3 regions of the Heyndrickxia sp. FSL W8-0496 genome follow, and region 1 is predicted to be linked to each of the others. Evidence: predicted binding sites of a transcription regulator. Region 1 holds the regulator's gene; each other region holds the start of a gene.

Evidence for each region. Region 1 encodes Rex, which represses fermentation and respiration genes when NADH is low (regulators of the CRP and FNR family bind a similar motif). Its sites were predicted from a motif close to TTGTGAAATATTTCACAA; they were not measured.
Region 2: a site for Rex is predicted at 1,696-1,713, ahead of NST63_RS11395 (nitrate/nitrite transporter). Genes of this name have one in related genera too.
Region 3: a site for Rex is predicted at 2,280-2,297, ahead of NST63_RS26210 (L-lactate dehydrogenase). Genes of this name have one in related genera too.

What each region holds. Positions count from the first base shown of each region.
Region 1 covers NZ_JBBOXX010000001.1:4,849,252-4,853,501, forward strand. Annotated here, with positions in the region: gene NST63_RS24580 (CPBP family intramembrane glutamic endopeptidase) at 1-61, shown strand, start outside; gene NST63_RS24585 (YdiK family protein) at 58-252, shown strand; gene tatC (twin-arginine translocase subunit TatC) at 365-1,120, opposite strand; gene tatA (twin-arginine translocase TatA/TatE family subunit) at 1,215-1,403, opposite strand; gene NST63_RS24600 (redox-sensing transcriptional repressor Rex) at 1,469-2,128, opposite strand; gene moaC (cyclic pyranopterin monophosphate synthase MoaC) at 2,207-2,698, opposite strand; gene NST63_RS24610 (ABC-F family ATP-binding cassette domain-containing protein) at 2,825-4,250, shown strand, end outside.
Region 2 covers NZ_JBBOXX010000001.1:2,254,866-2,259,115, reverse strand. Annotated here, with positions in the region: gene NST63_RS11395 (nitrate/nitrite transporter) at 128-1,627, opposite strand; gene NST63_RS11390 (Crp/Fnr family transcriptional regulator) at 1,903-2,604, shown strand; gene NST63_RS11385 (nitrate reductase subunit alpha) at 2,758-4,250, shown strand, end outside.
Region 3 covers NZ_JBBOXX010000001.1:5,190,566-5,194,815, forward strand. Annotated here, with positions in the region: partial or broken gene NST63_RS26205 (isocitrate lyase/PEP mutase family protein) at 1-739, opposite strand, end outside; gene NST63_RS26210 (L-lactate dehydrogenase) at 1,157-2,107, opposite strand; gene NST63_RS26215 (glucose 1-dehydrogenase) at 2,533-3,267, opposite strand; gene NST63_RS26220 (TetR/AcrR family transcriptional regulator) at 3,466-4,050, shown strand.

The sequences.
Region 1 (4,250 bases):
TCGTGAAGAAATACAAAAATTAATTGAGAATCAAAGTTTTATTGGAGGATTTTTCACATGAGACCATTATTATCCGGGGTAGTATATTGCCTTTTAGGCACTTTGTTCACTTTCTTTGCTATTCAGCAAGTGAATATAAATGGTTGGTCTTTTTTTGCGTATATGCTTATCTTTTTAGCAACCATTGATTATGGCTCTGGATTTCGACTAATCACCTTGCACTTTAAGCTAAAAAGCCAACAGAAAAAATAAAAAGCAGGTGAAATGATCACTGCTCGCTAATTGTTAATGTATGCAGTTAGGATTTTACAAGAGTAATTAAAAAAGAGATGTTCATAAGTATCAAACTTAAGAACATCTCTTTTTATTCAGAATCTCTTTCAAGTTCATATCGCAATTCAGCCGCTTTTGATTTACGGTAGCCTATTTTTGAAAGCCAAATACTAATTTCATATAAAATCATTAAAGGTATTGCTACAATAATTTGTGACATTACATCCGGTGGAGTAATAAAGGCAGCAAGAACGATTAATAAGAAGTAGGCATATTTTCGTATCTTTGCTAAAAACATCGGTGTAATTATACCTAAACGTGTTAAAAATAAAATAATAATCGGCAGTTCAAATAAAAGCCCGAAAGGTAGCGTAATCTGAAATAAGAACGAGAAATATTCATTTATACCGATAACTGGGTTTATATTCATTTGTGATGAAAGCTGCATCATAAATTTTAAGATAAGCGGAAATAAAATAAAATATGAAAAAGCTATTCCACCTAAGAACAACAGCACCGCTGCGGGAATATAGCTTAATGTAACTTTTCGCTCCTTCTCATACAAACCAGGACTAATAAACGCCCATAACTGATAGAGAATGACAGGCAAAATAATTACCAGCGCCAAGTATAATGTCATCTCCATAAAAACTTTAAATGGATCAGTTAATCGGAAAGCATTCATCGTTATTTCTTTTGCTAAATCTGATTCCTGAAGATAGCGTATGAGTGGTTGTGATAGAAAAAAGCTCACTATTACAGCCAAGATAAAGAAAACGACTATAACAAACAGTCGTTTCCTTAACTCAGATATATGTTCAAAAATCGTCATGTCTTTTTGACTCATATAATTTCATCCTAACATTTACTTAGACTCTTTCCTTACTATCATTTCTGTTGTAATGAAAAGATGCCAAAACCTAGTATTAAGAAAACGAGATTTATTTTACTTGATCTTTACTTTCTGTTTTTGGCTTATCTTCTTCTTCATCTGCTAAGCCTTTTGTAGCATTTTTAAATTCTTTTAATGTATCCCCTGCAGCTCTGCCTAATTGGGGTAATTTTTTTGGTCCGAAAACTAGTAAGGCTATAATGACAATGAGAATAATACTCCCAATTCCTGGTCCCATCAAGCCCACCTCCTCTTAGTATCATCATAAAGCAATTCGTGACGAGAATCCATTATTAATTATAGTTAGTCTTGTGAATTTTCCGTGTCATTTGGATAGTGCTTTAAAAAGTAAACTAATGATTGCAACTCAACAGCTAGATCTATATGGTGCACCCGAATTGATGAAGGTACATTTAGTCTAGCCGGTGTAAAATTTAATATACCTTTTACATTGGATTTAGTTACTTCATCAGTAACCCCTTGAGCAACCTCTGCTGGTATAGTAAGTATAACGACACTGATGTCTTCCTCGATCAAACGTGGAACAAGTTCATCTAAATGATAGACAGGTACTTGTCCTACTTTTTTACCCACCTTATCAGAATCGACCTCAAATGCAATTTCTATTTTTGTATTATTATTCTTCATAAAGTTATAATTTAAAAAAGCAGTACCTAAATTACCCACGCCAATTAACGCTACTTTTGTTACTTCATCCTGATCTAATGTTTTCCTAAAAAACGACAATAAATAATTTACATTATAGCCATATCCTTTTTTTCCAAGAGCCCCAAAGTAGGAAAAATCTCTGCGGATCGTTGCGGAATCTACTTTTACCGCTTCACTTAATTCTGCAGATGATACACGCTGTTTACCGGATGAATGTAAATTTTTCAGAAATCGATAATAAAGTGGCAATCTTTTTGCCGTTGCTTGAGGTATCTTTATTTGCTCTTCATTCATACGCACTCCCCCATAAGTCTCTAGTACATAAGCGAAAAGGAAATATCATGTAAATTTACCGTTCACTTGCTCAGTGTTTCACCTATTCCTTTGAAAATCAGCGCTTGATACACCACCAGTTTTCTCTACTAAAAATGTTGGTCCAATGACAATTCCTTTGTCTACCGCCTTACACATATCATATACCGTTAGAGCTGATACGGATGCTGCTGTCAATGCTTCCATCTCAACACCGGTATTTCCTTTTGTCTTAACAGTGGCATTGATCTTTAGGATATATTGAAGTTCATTTTTCTGTTCCCAAGCGAACTCAATGTTTACTCCATTTATTAGTATCGGATGGCACATTGGAATTAAATCCGATGTTTTTTTTGCAGCCATAATTCCAGCTACCTGAGCAACCGCTAAAACATCACCTTTTTTCATTTTATTATCATGAATTAAATGATATAATTCATGGCTTAATTCTACACTCGATGTAGCAAAAGCGGTTCGAATAGTTTCAGGCTTAGCACTTACATCAACCATCTTCGCTCGACCTTGTTCATTAAAATGTGTAAGCTTGGACATTTTCAAACACCTCTCTCTTCATCATACACTATTTTATAGGTATTGTCCCTCATCTAATTAATGTGTTTCATTGCCGAAACACTCGTCAATAAGTTAAACTACCTATATAGATGAGGTGAAAAAACTATGATTTTATTACAAGTTCAACAACTAACAAAACATTTTGGTGCTGAACTTATTTTATCGAATATAAAGCTAGAAATTCAAACGAGAGATCGTATTGCTCTTGTTGGACGAAACGGTGCGGGTAAGTCCACCTTATTAAAAATTATTTCTGGTCAACTATCTCTTGATTCTGGAGAGATCATGAAACCAAAAGATGTTTCAATCGGATATCTTGCTCAAAATACAGGTTTGGAATCATCATTATCAATATGGGATGAAATGTTAACTGTTTTTAAAGATTTGCAAAAAATGGAGACTCAATTAAGAGAACTGGAACAAAAAATCGCTGATCCTACCTACTATGAAAACCCTGATCTCCATCAAAAAATACTATCTGAATATGATCGTTTACAGGTTAAATTTAAAGATTCTGGTGGTTATCAATACGAAGCAGATATTCGTTCTGTGCTTCATGGTTTACGCTTTGATACTTTTGACTATTCGACAATGATTGAAACACTAAGTGGTGGTCAAAAAACTCGTCTAGCACTTGCCAAGCTACTTTTAACGAAACCTGATGTATTGATTTTGGACGAGCCTACAAACCATTTGGATATTGATACACTCTCTTGGTTAGAACAGTATCTACAAGGATATGACGGTGCCATTCTAATTGTTTCTCATGATCGTTATTTCTTAGATAAAGTAGTTAATCAAGTCTATGAACTCTCACGCCATTCTATACAAAAATTTCACGGTAATTACAGTCAATACTTAGTTCAAAAAGCAGAACAGTATGAGCGTGATTTCAAACAATATGAAAAACAACAAGAAGAAGTTGCGAAACTTCAAGATTTTATACAACGAAATCTAGCAAGAGCATCTACAACTAAAAGAGCTCAAAGTAGAAGAAAACAGCTTGAAAAGATGACAATACTGGATAAACCTCTCGGTGATGAAAAATCAGCTAATTTCACATTTGACATCGAACGACAAAGTGGAAATGAGGTATTAAACCTGGTAAACGGTGTAATTGGTTATGAAGACAACATTATCGCTAAAGGGATCCAGCTTGCAATCAAAAAAGGCGATAGTATTGCATTAGTTGGTCCTAACGGTGTCGGGAAATCAACTCTTCTAAAAAGTATCATTAAAAAACTAACGCTATTATCGGGGAATATTTCTTATGGTTCCAATGTAACAATTGGTTATTATGATCAGGAACAAGCGAATCTGACATCCAATAAAACAGTGTTAAATGAACTTTGGGATGACTATCCATTGAAAGATGAAAAAGAAATACGTACTGTATTAGGCAACTTTTTATTTACAGGAGACGATGTACTTAAAACGGTTTCCAGCTTAAGTGGTGGAGAAAAAGCTAGACTTGCATTATCCAAGCTTTTAATGCAAAGAGCAAACTTCCTCATTCTTGATGAACCGACCA
Region 2 (4,250 bases), 2.6 Mb from region 1:
TAAACACACCCCATTTTAACAAACAGGAGAGTTCATCCTACTTATATATTAACAGTTTTAAAAATGAAATCTTTTAAAAAAATAATATATTTCTTAAAAAATGACAGGGAGGCACATTGGCCTCCACTTAAGCTTTATGATGTTTAATTTCAGTAAACATTCCCACATAATATTTTGTTTCACCCGCTGTATTTTGAACAGGGCTAATTGTCAACCATTCTAAATATATTTCACCATTTTTTCTTTTATTCCAAATCTCCCCTTTCCAATAACCATTTGTTTTAATAGATACCCACATCTTTTCATAAAATTTTTTATCATGTTTTCCTGATTGAATAATTTTTGGTGTTTTTCCTATAACCTCACCCATCGTATATCCTGTTACCATAGTAAAGGCAGGATTTACTCTTGTGATAGTCCCCTGTAAATCTGTTACCATTACTCCTTCAATGGTATGATCAACAATATTTTGTGATAATTCAAGCTTTTCTTGATGATACATCCAAACGACAATTATAAGACAAGCAAGGGCGACTTGTGACAGCGCCATAAATCCAATTGAATAATTTCCAGTCATATTAAATAAGAAAGAAAGAATTAATGGTGGAAAGAAACCACCTAACCCCCCCATTGCGGAAACGACACCATTGACGATCCCCGCTTGTTCAGAAAAATAAAGAGGAACGAGTTTGAAGATGGTACCATTTCCTATCCCTGCTCCAATGGCTATCACGATACACCCAATAGAATACAGTGTTAGTGTAGGTGTAAAGGCTAATAATAACCCTGCTACAGTTAATCCCGCAAATACACATATTAATATTTTAAAGGAATTAAATTTATCTCCTAACCATCCTCCTACTGGCCGTAAAAATGTTGCAATCGCAATAAAGCCGGCAGTTCTAAATCCAGCATCTACCTTATCTAATCCGAAATGCCCTACTAAAAAGTTCGGTAAATAAATCGTGAATGCTACAAAAGATCCAAAAGTTAAAAAGTAAAACAAACTTAAAAACCAAAGCTTTTGATTGTCATATACTTTTCTAAACTGTTCACTGAAAGATACTTTCATTCTTTTTTCTTTTTTATCCCCAAAGATAAAATTAAGTACGGCAAATAATAGAAGTAAAATAATGTACAATTGAACGGTAGTTTGCCAACCAAATTTAATAGCAAGTACTGGTGCTAAAAATGTAGTAATTGCTGTTCCAATATTTCCCGCTCCATATATTCCATTAACAAATCCGTGTCTTTCCTTGGGGAAATATTTAGGCAATGATGTAACTCCAACCGAAAACACAGCTCCACCAATCCCAATAAATAATCCTCCAATAATTAAATCTAAAAAACTATTTGCATAGCTTATATAAACGGCTGGTATGATAAGAAGAATAAAGCTTGTAGTAAATAATGCTCGTGAACCAAAACGATTTGTCCAAAATCCAATGGGAATTCTTAATAATGATCCTAAAATAACTGGAACTGCCGTTACAAGGGCAATCTGGTTATCTGTTAAAGCAATATCCATTTTAATAAACGACATTAAAGAAGATAAGATAACCCATATCATAAAGCCCATAATTAAACTCAATGTCTGAAGTGGTAATTGTTTTTTTCCGGAATGCATAAAGAGTACCCCTTTCTATATTTTTTTCCATTGCATGTATTCATCATAAAAAAATGAAATCTATTAAGATGTGATGTTTTTCACATAAAGATTATTTTTTTCATATTTTTGTATTTTTTAAGTACAGCAGTTATTTAATGCAATTTTCCAATTATTAACTATAATAAAAAAATACTTTTTTCAAAATTTATCCTTGATTAGACCTATACTTTTTTATGCTTAAAGAGTAAGTTATAGGTAACACAACACAATTTAAAAGGGTGATACGGTTGAAAATAGAACAAAAACCAATTAAACCTACACATTCCATTAAAATAAATGAATTAATCAAGTTTTCGGAAAAAACGATAAAAATAACGAAGGGAAATTATTTATTTCAAGAAGGAATGACAGCAGAAGGTCTCTATATCATCATCTCCGGAAAGGTTCAAATAAGTAAGATTACTTCAGACGGGCAAGAATTAACCTTTAGAATATGTAGTCAGGATGATATTGTAGGTGAAGCGATTCTTTTTTCTTATTCTTCAAGATACCTATTAACTGCTAAGGTAATTGAGGATGGCGAAGTAGCTCTCATCAGAAAAGATATATTAGAGGATGAACTGTTTAAAAATAGCTCACTTGCCTTTGAATTTATGAAATGGATGAGTGATCAATATCGGAAAACACAGACAAAATTTCGAGATCTTATTCTTCATGGTAAAAAAGGTGCTTTGTTTTCTACTTTAATTCGAATGACTAACAGTTATGGCGTACAACAGCGCAATGGAATTCTCATTGATTTACCTATTACAAATCAGGAACTGGCAAACTTCTGTGGTACCTCTCGAGAAAGTGTCAATCGTGCATTAAGCGAATTAAAAAAAGACGGGATCTTATCAACGAATAAAGGAAAAATTACGATACATAATTTACAGTATTTAAAAGATGAAATTTGTTGTGAAGACTGTCCAGCTATCTATTGCAATATTGAATAATCATTAGGTGTTAAAGCATGAATTTCATGCTTTTTTTTTGTTTGAAATTGTATATGTCTTTTTCGTGAAGTGTGATGAACTTCACAACTTCATCACATTTCAATGTTTATAGTGTAGGTATCAATACATTATTTCACATAAGGAGTGAAGCAAATGCCACGAAAAAGATCACCATTAACTAATCGGTTACGCTACTTTTCTCCCACCGAAAAACTGAATGATAATCATAGTGAAGTTCGCGAAGGAAATCGTGAATGGGAGGAAGTTTATAGGAGAAGATGGCAATATGACAAGGTCATTAGATCCACTCACGGTGTGAACTGTACTGGCTCATGTAGCTGGAACATTTTTGTTAAAGATGGAATCGTTACATGGGAAGGTCAAAATTTAAATTACCCTACTACAGGACCAGATATGCCTGACTTTGAACCACGAGGCTGTCCACGTGGTGCCAGCTTCTCATGGTATATATATAGCCCATTACGAGTGAAATACCCTTACATCCGAGGAGTTTTATTACTCATGTGGCGTGAAGCGCTTCAAGCACATTCCAACCCTCTTGAAGCATGGAAAAGTATCATTGAGGATAAAGAAAAAGCGAAGCAATATAAAGAAGCTAGAGGAAAAGGTGGATTTATGCGAGCAGACTGGGAAGAAGCATCCATGCTTGTCGCTGCCTCCCTTCTCTATACGGTTATAAAATATGGACCTGATCGCAATATTGGCTTCTCTCCAATTCCAGCCATGTCTATGCTTAGTTACGCTGGAGGATCAAGGTTCATGCATCTGATGGGTGCCCCAATGTTGAGCTTTTATGATTGGTATGCAGATTTGCCGCCTGCGTCCCCACAAATTTGGGGTGATCAAACGGATGTACCAGAAAGCAGTGATTGGTATAATTCAAGCTACATTATTACATGGGGTTCAAATATTCCTTTAACTCGCACTCCTGATGCTCATTTTCTAGCGGAAGCACGGTACCGTGGGGCAAAAGTAATTTCTTTGAGTCCTGACTATGCTGAATCAACCAAATTTGCGGATGATTGGTTAAGTGTGAAACAAGGTACTGATGGTGCTGTTGCTATGGCTATGGGCCATGTCATCTTGAATGAATTCTATGTGCAAAATCAAGTAAATTATTTCTCTAATTATGTGAAGAAATACACAGACTTTCCTTTTCTCGTAACATTAAAGAAACAAGATGAGGGGTATATTGCCGACCGATTTTTAAATGCCAACGATATTGGCAGATCCACTAAAAATGGTGAATGGAAGCCTGTTCTCATGAATGATAGGTCACAAAAAATTGCTGTTCCAAATGGCACAATGGGTTCTCGCTGGGAAAACAACAGAAAATGGAATTTACACCTACAGGATGAGGATTCCAATGAAGTGATCGATCCTAGACTTTCATTACTTGGTATAGAAGAAAAATGTGTAAAGTTATTTATCCCTTACTTTGGTGAAGGTGACACAAATGCTATGGAGCGCGTCGTCCCCATTCAAAAGATAAAGCATGACGGAGAAATCATTTATTACACCACTGTCTATGATTTAATGCTGGCTAACTATGGAATCGACCGAGGAATTGGTGGGATGGTTGCAAAAAGTTACGATGATGATGTGCCCTTTACTCCAAAATGGCA
Region 3 (4,250 bases), 340 kb from region 1:
AGCTCTATCAATTCGTCAACCTTCTTTTCTAAATAAGCAATGACTGTATCAGATAGTGCATTTCCAAAACTAAAACGTCTCACTCCTAATTCCTGAAGCTGATAACAATTTGTTAGTCCTGGTAAAGATAAGACATTCAGTGGAGCATTGACATTCATAGTGATTTCTTTAATCTCTGAATGCTCTTTCAAGCCTGGAACAAAGATCCCACTTGCGCCACTATCAACGTATGCCTGTGCTCGTTCTATTGTTTCCATTAAAGGTTTTCCTTTTGGAAGTAAGTATCTGTTCTAGCATTAATATAAAAATCCTTATAACCATGATGGTCTAACGCGATTCTTATTTTCTCCAGAAGATTACAGTGCAATGAAATCTCTTTTAAGCCATTTGACTTTTTTAATGAATCCTCAATATTGATACCTACTACCCCTACATCTGCGGTCCTTAAAACATGATGAATAATCTTGCTAGGATCTTCGCTATAGCCCGCCTCAATATCCGCAGATACAGGAATTTTCACATTATCTACTATCGTTTTAATGATCCCTAAATGCCTTTCAAAATCAATTAATTCACCATCTCGTAATCCTAGTGAATTTGCAATTCCCCAACTAGTCGTTCCAATGGCTTTGAAACCTGCTTTTTCAAGTGATAAGGCTGAAAGTAAATCCCAGGCATTTCCTAAAAATAATAATTCCTTTGAAGAATGTAACTCATTGAATTCCTGTATCTTGTTCATTATATTTTCCTCCTAATCGTTGCTGGATTCATTTTAACAAGTAACGTATCTCCAATTCGTCCTCATTCTTGCTCTTATGGTCTGGATATAAAACAAGGCTGGTTTTGTGTCGTTCGTTGCATTTGTAAAGCCCTTACTAACGACTTCTACCCGATATAAACGATTCACCGTATCTATGGAGGGTTTACAGCCTTTATCTCAGTGGGATAGTTTAATTTCATCCAACTTTCACCAACCAAAACTTTACCTAAATAACAGCAATGTTTGAGAAAAGAGCCTAAAATAAAACAAAAAGTGAAGCTATACAGTGCTTCACTTGCAAAGTCTAATTTCACCATTTTTTAGATTAAATCTTATTGGAGAAAACTCATTTATTCTTGCAGAAAGTTCTTTAATGAAAATGATCTATACTTTATTTCATTCAATCACAGGCTGCATGGTTTCTTTTAACACAGAAACAGAATGATTAAATTGTTCTGTTTCCTTTTCATTTAGTTCAATCTCAACTACTTCGCGAATGCCGGAACGGTTAATGACAGCGGGAACTCCAATATATACATCACTTTGTCCATATTCTCCGTTAAGATAAGCGGATACTGTCAAAATGCTGTTTTCATTATTAAGGATGGCTTTTGTAATCCGAACGAGAGACATTCCTATCCCATAGTATGTTGCCCCTTTTCTCTCAATGATCTGATAGGCCGCATCACGGACATTTACAAAGATTTCATCTAAACATTCTTTTTTTAAATCTCCCTTACGCTTCAATACAGCATTGAGATGCTCAATTCCGATCATTGCATGGCTCCAAATTGGAAGCTCAGTATCTCCATGTTCACCGATAATGGCTGCATGAACATTTCTTGTATCTACATTGAAATACTTTCCTAGCGCAGATCTTAGACGCGCGGAGTCTAATACTGTCCCAGAACCAATTACACGTTCCTTTGGTAGACACGATTCTTTCCAAGTCACATAGGTTAAAATATCCACTGGATTTGTTGCAACTAAGAATATCCCATTAAATCGACTTTCCATAATGCTTTTTACAATTTGCTTAAATATTTTCGTATTTTTTTCGACTAATTGCAAACGAGTTTCCCCTGGCTTTTGCGCCAGTCCAGCAGTGATAACAACTAGGTCGGCAGTCGCACAATCTTGATAAGAACCACTCCATACACGTATAGGTGAGGGTGCGAAAGGCATTCCATGATTAAGATCCATCGCTTCACCTTCAGCTTTTGCTTCATTAACATCGATTAAGACTAGCTCCTCCGCCACGCCCTGGTTAATAAGAGAATAGGCATAACTACAACCTACAGCACCTGTTCCAACTAATACAATACGATTTACTTTTTCTTTATTCACAAAATAGATCCCCCTTCAGATTCTATAAAATTAAAGATTAGCCAGATGATTATTCTAATTTCAATCAATCTAAATAGTCTAATCCTAGAATTGCCAGGATTAAATTAATTTATGAAAAGGGAAAGATTAACTAATAAATATATATAGTAAAAAACACAAATGGCCGACCATGTTGTGAAGTATTTCACAAATCAATTTAAAAAAATATAGTTTACTTGAATGCTTGTTTTCTACTTTTTTTAACATGGTTAGTTTAACACATAATATGTGAAGTGTTTCACAATATTTATGAAGAAACGATGAACCCTATTTTTTTATGCTGGTTATTACTCTATCAAAACATAACAAATTGGAATAAGAAGGAAGTGTTTAATAGAATAAAGCCGCGCTAGTTTACGACTTTATTCTATTAAATCTAATTACATTTACATTGCAGTGATGCCGCCATCTACAATAAATTCAGCACCAGTTGAGTAGCTTGATTCATCAGAAGCTAAGTAAAGCACAAGATTTGTTACTTCTTCTGGTTGCGCAACTCGTTTTAAAGGAATATGTTTAGCAAATTCCTCTACAGCTGCTTTTGTATCCTCTTGCACAACCATAGGTGTGGCGATAACACCAGGATGTACCGAGTTAACACGGATGCCATAATGTGAGCATTCCATTGCAGCCGCTTTTGTCATACCACGAACAGCAAATTTAGTATCTGTGTACCCAACAGCACCCCCAACAATACCATTGATTGAAGAGATGTTAACAATTGAACCGCCACCAACTTTTTGCATAGATGGAATAACATTTTTCATTCCTAAAAAGACAGATACTTGGTTAATATCCACGATGCGACGGTATTCTTCCTCTGTCGTATCAAGTATAGATTTCGCCATTGTAATACCGGCGTTATTTACTAAGACGTTGACTGGTCCAAATTTTTCTTCAGCCTTCGCAACAACAGCTGCCCAATCTTCTGCACTAGTAACATTTTGTTTTACAAATAAAACATTTTCACCTAATTCACTGGCTAAAGCGGTACCTTTTTCTTCATTTAAATCTGTTATAACAACTTTTGCACCTTCTGCCACAAAGCGTCTTGCGTGAGATGCTCCCATACCTTGGGCAGCACCTGTAATAATTGCTACTTTACCTTCTAAACGAGTCATTAGTAACTCCTCCTTTTCAGTACGAAACTGAATATCCTCATCAATAGAAAAATGATTAAAGTTAAACTACAACTGTAAAATAACAAAATTCTATATAAAAGTCAAAGAAGGAGATTTGCTAATCTGCTAAAAGTGTTCTTTCTTATTTCGTGTTATACTTTTGAAAAGAATGTACGTTGCAAGGTGGTAGGAAAATAAGTGGCAAATGAAGATCGTCGTATTTTAAGAACACGAAAAAACTTAAAGAAAGCAATGTTGGAGCTATTAAAGGAAGAGGAATTTAAGGAAATTTCTATTACTAAAATTGCAGAAGTTGCTCACTGCAATAGGGTTACATTTTATTCCCATTATGAGAATAGTACGCAGCTTCTAGCAGATATTTTTCATGATTATTTAGATGAGCTAGCACAGTACTATAAAGAAAGTTTTAAAGGGAAAAAGACATTCTCTTTAGCAGACTCCACCCAAAGTATTCCAATCTTTGAATTTGTATTTAATAACCAATTTGTGTTTTCTCTCATGTTAATGGGAGAAGTAATCCCAGGTTCACAAAATATTTTTTGCGAAACTATTTCGGCTATTAGCCGCAGCGATTTAGAATTGAAAGATGGTGTATGGTTCGATATAGAAGCAGTCAACTATTATGAAACCTATGCCTTTTTAGGTTTGTTTATCTACTGGATTAAAGAAGGGTTTAAAAGTTCTCCTGAGGAAATGGCAAAAAGATTATCATACCTATACACAACAACATTAGGTGAAATCATCGTTAAAAATAAAGAGTGAGTATCTATCGCCAGTACATTTTTGTCAGAAAAGCAATCAAATCAATTGTGATTGACTTTGCGGTTTTTAGCATCGTAATCAACTGGAGAAACATACTTATGTGAAATTAAAGAAGAAGCTAACAACCTATCATATAAGATTGTTAGCTTCTACATCATGGATTATCTACTGACTTTATCTAAGTAAATTATCTTATTCAG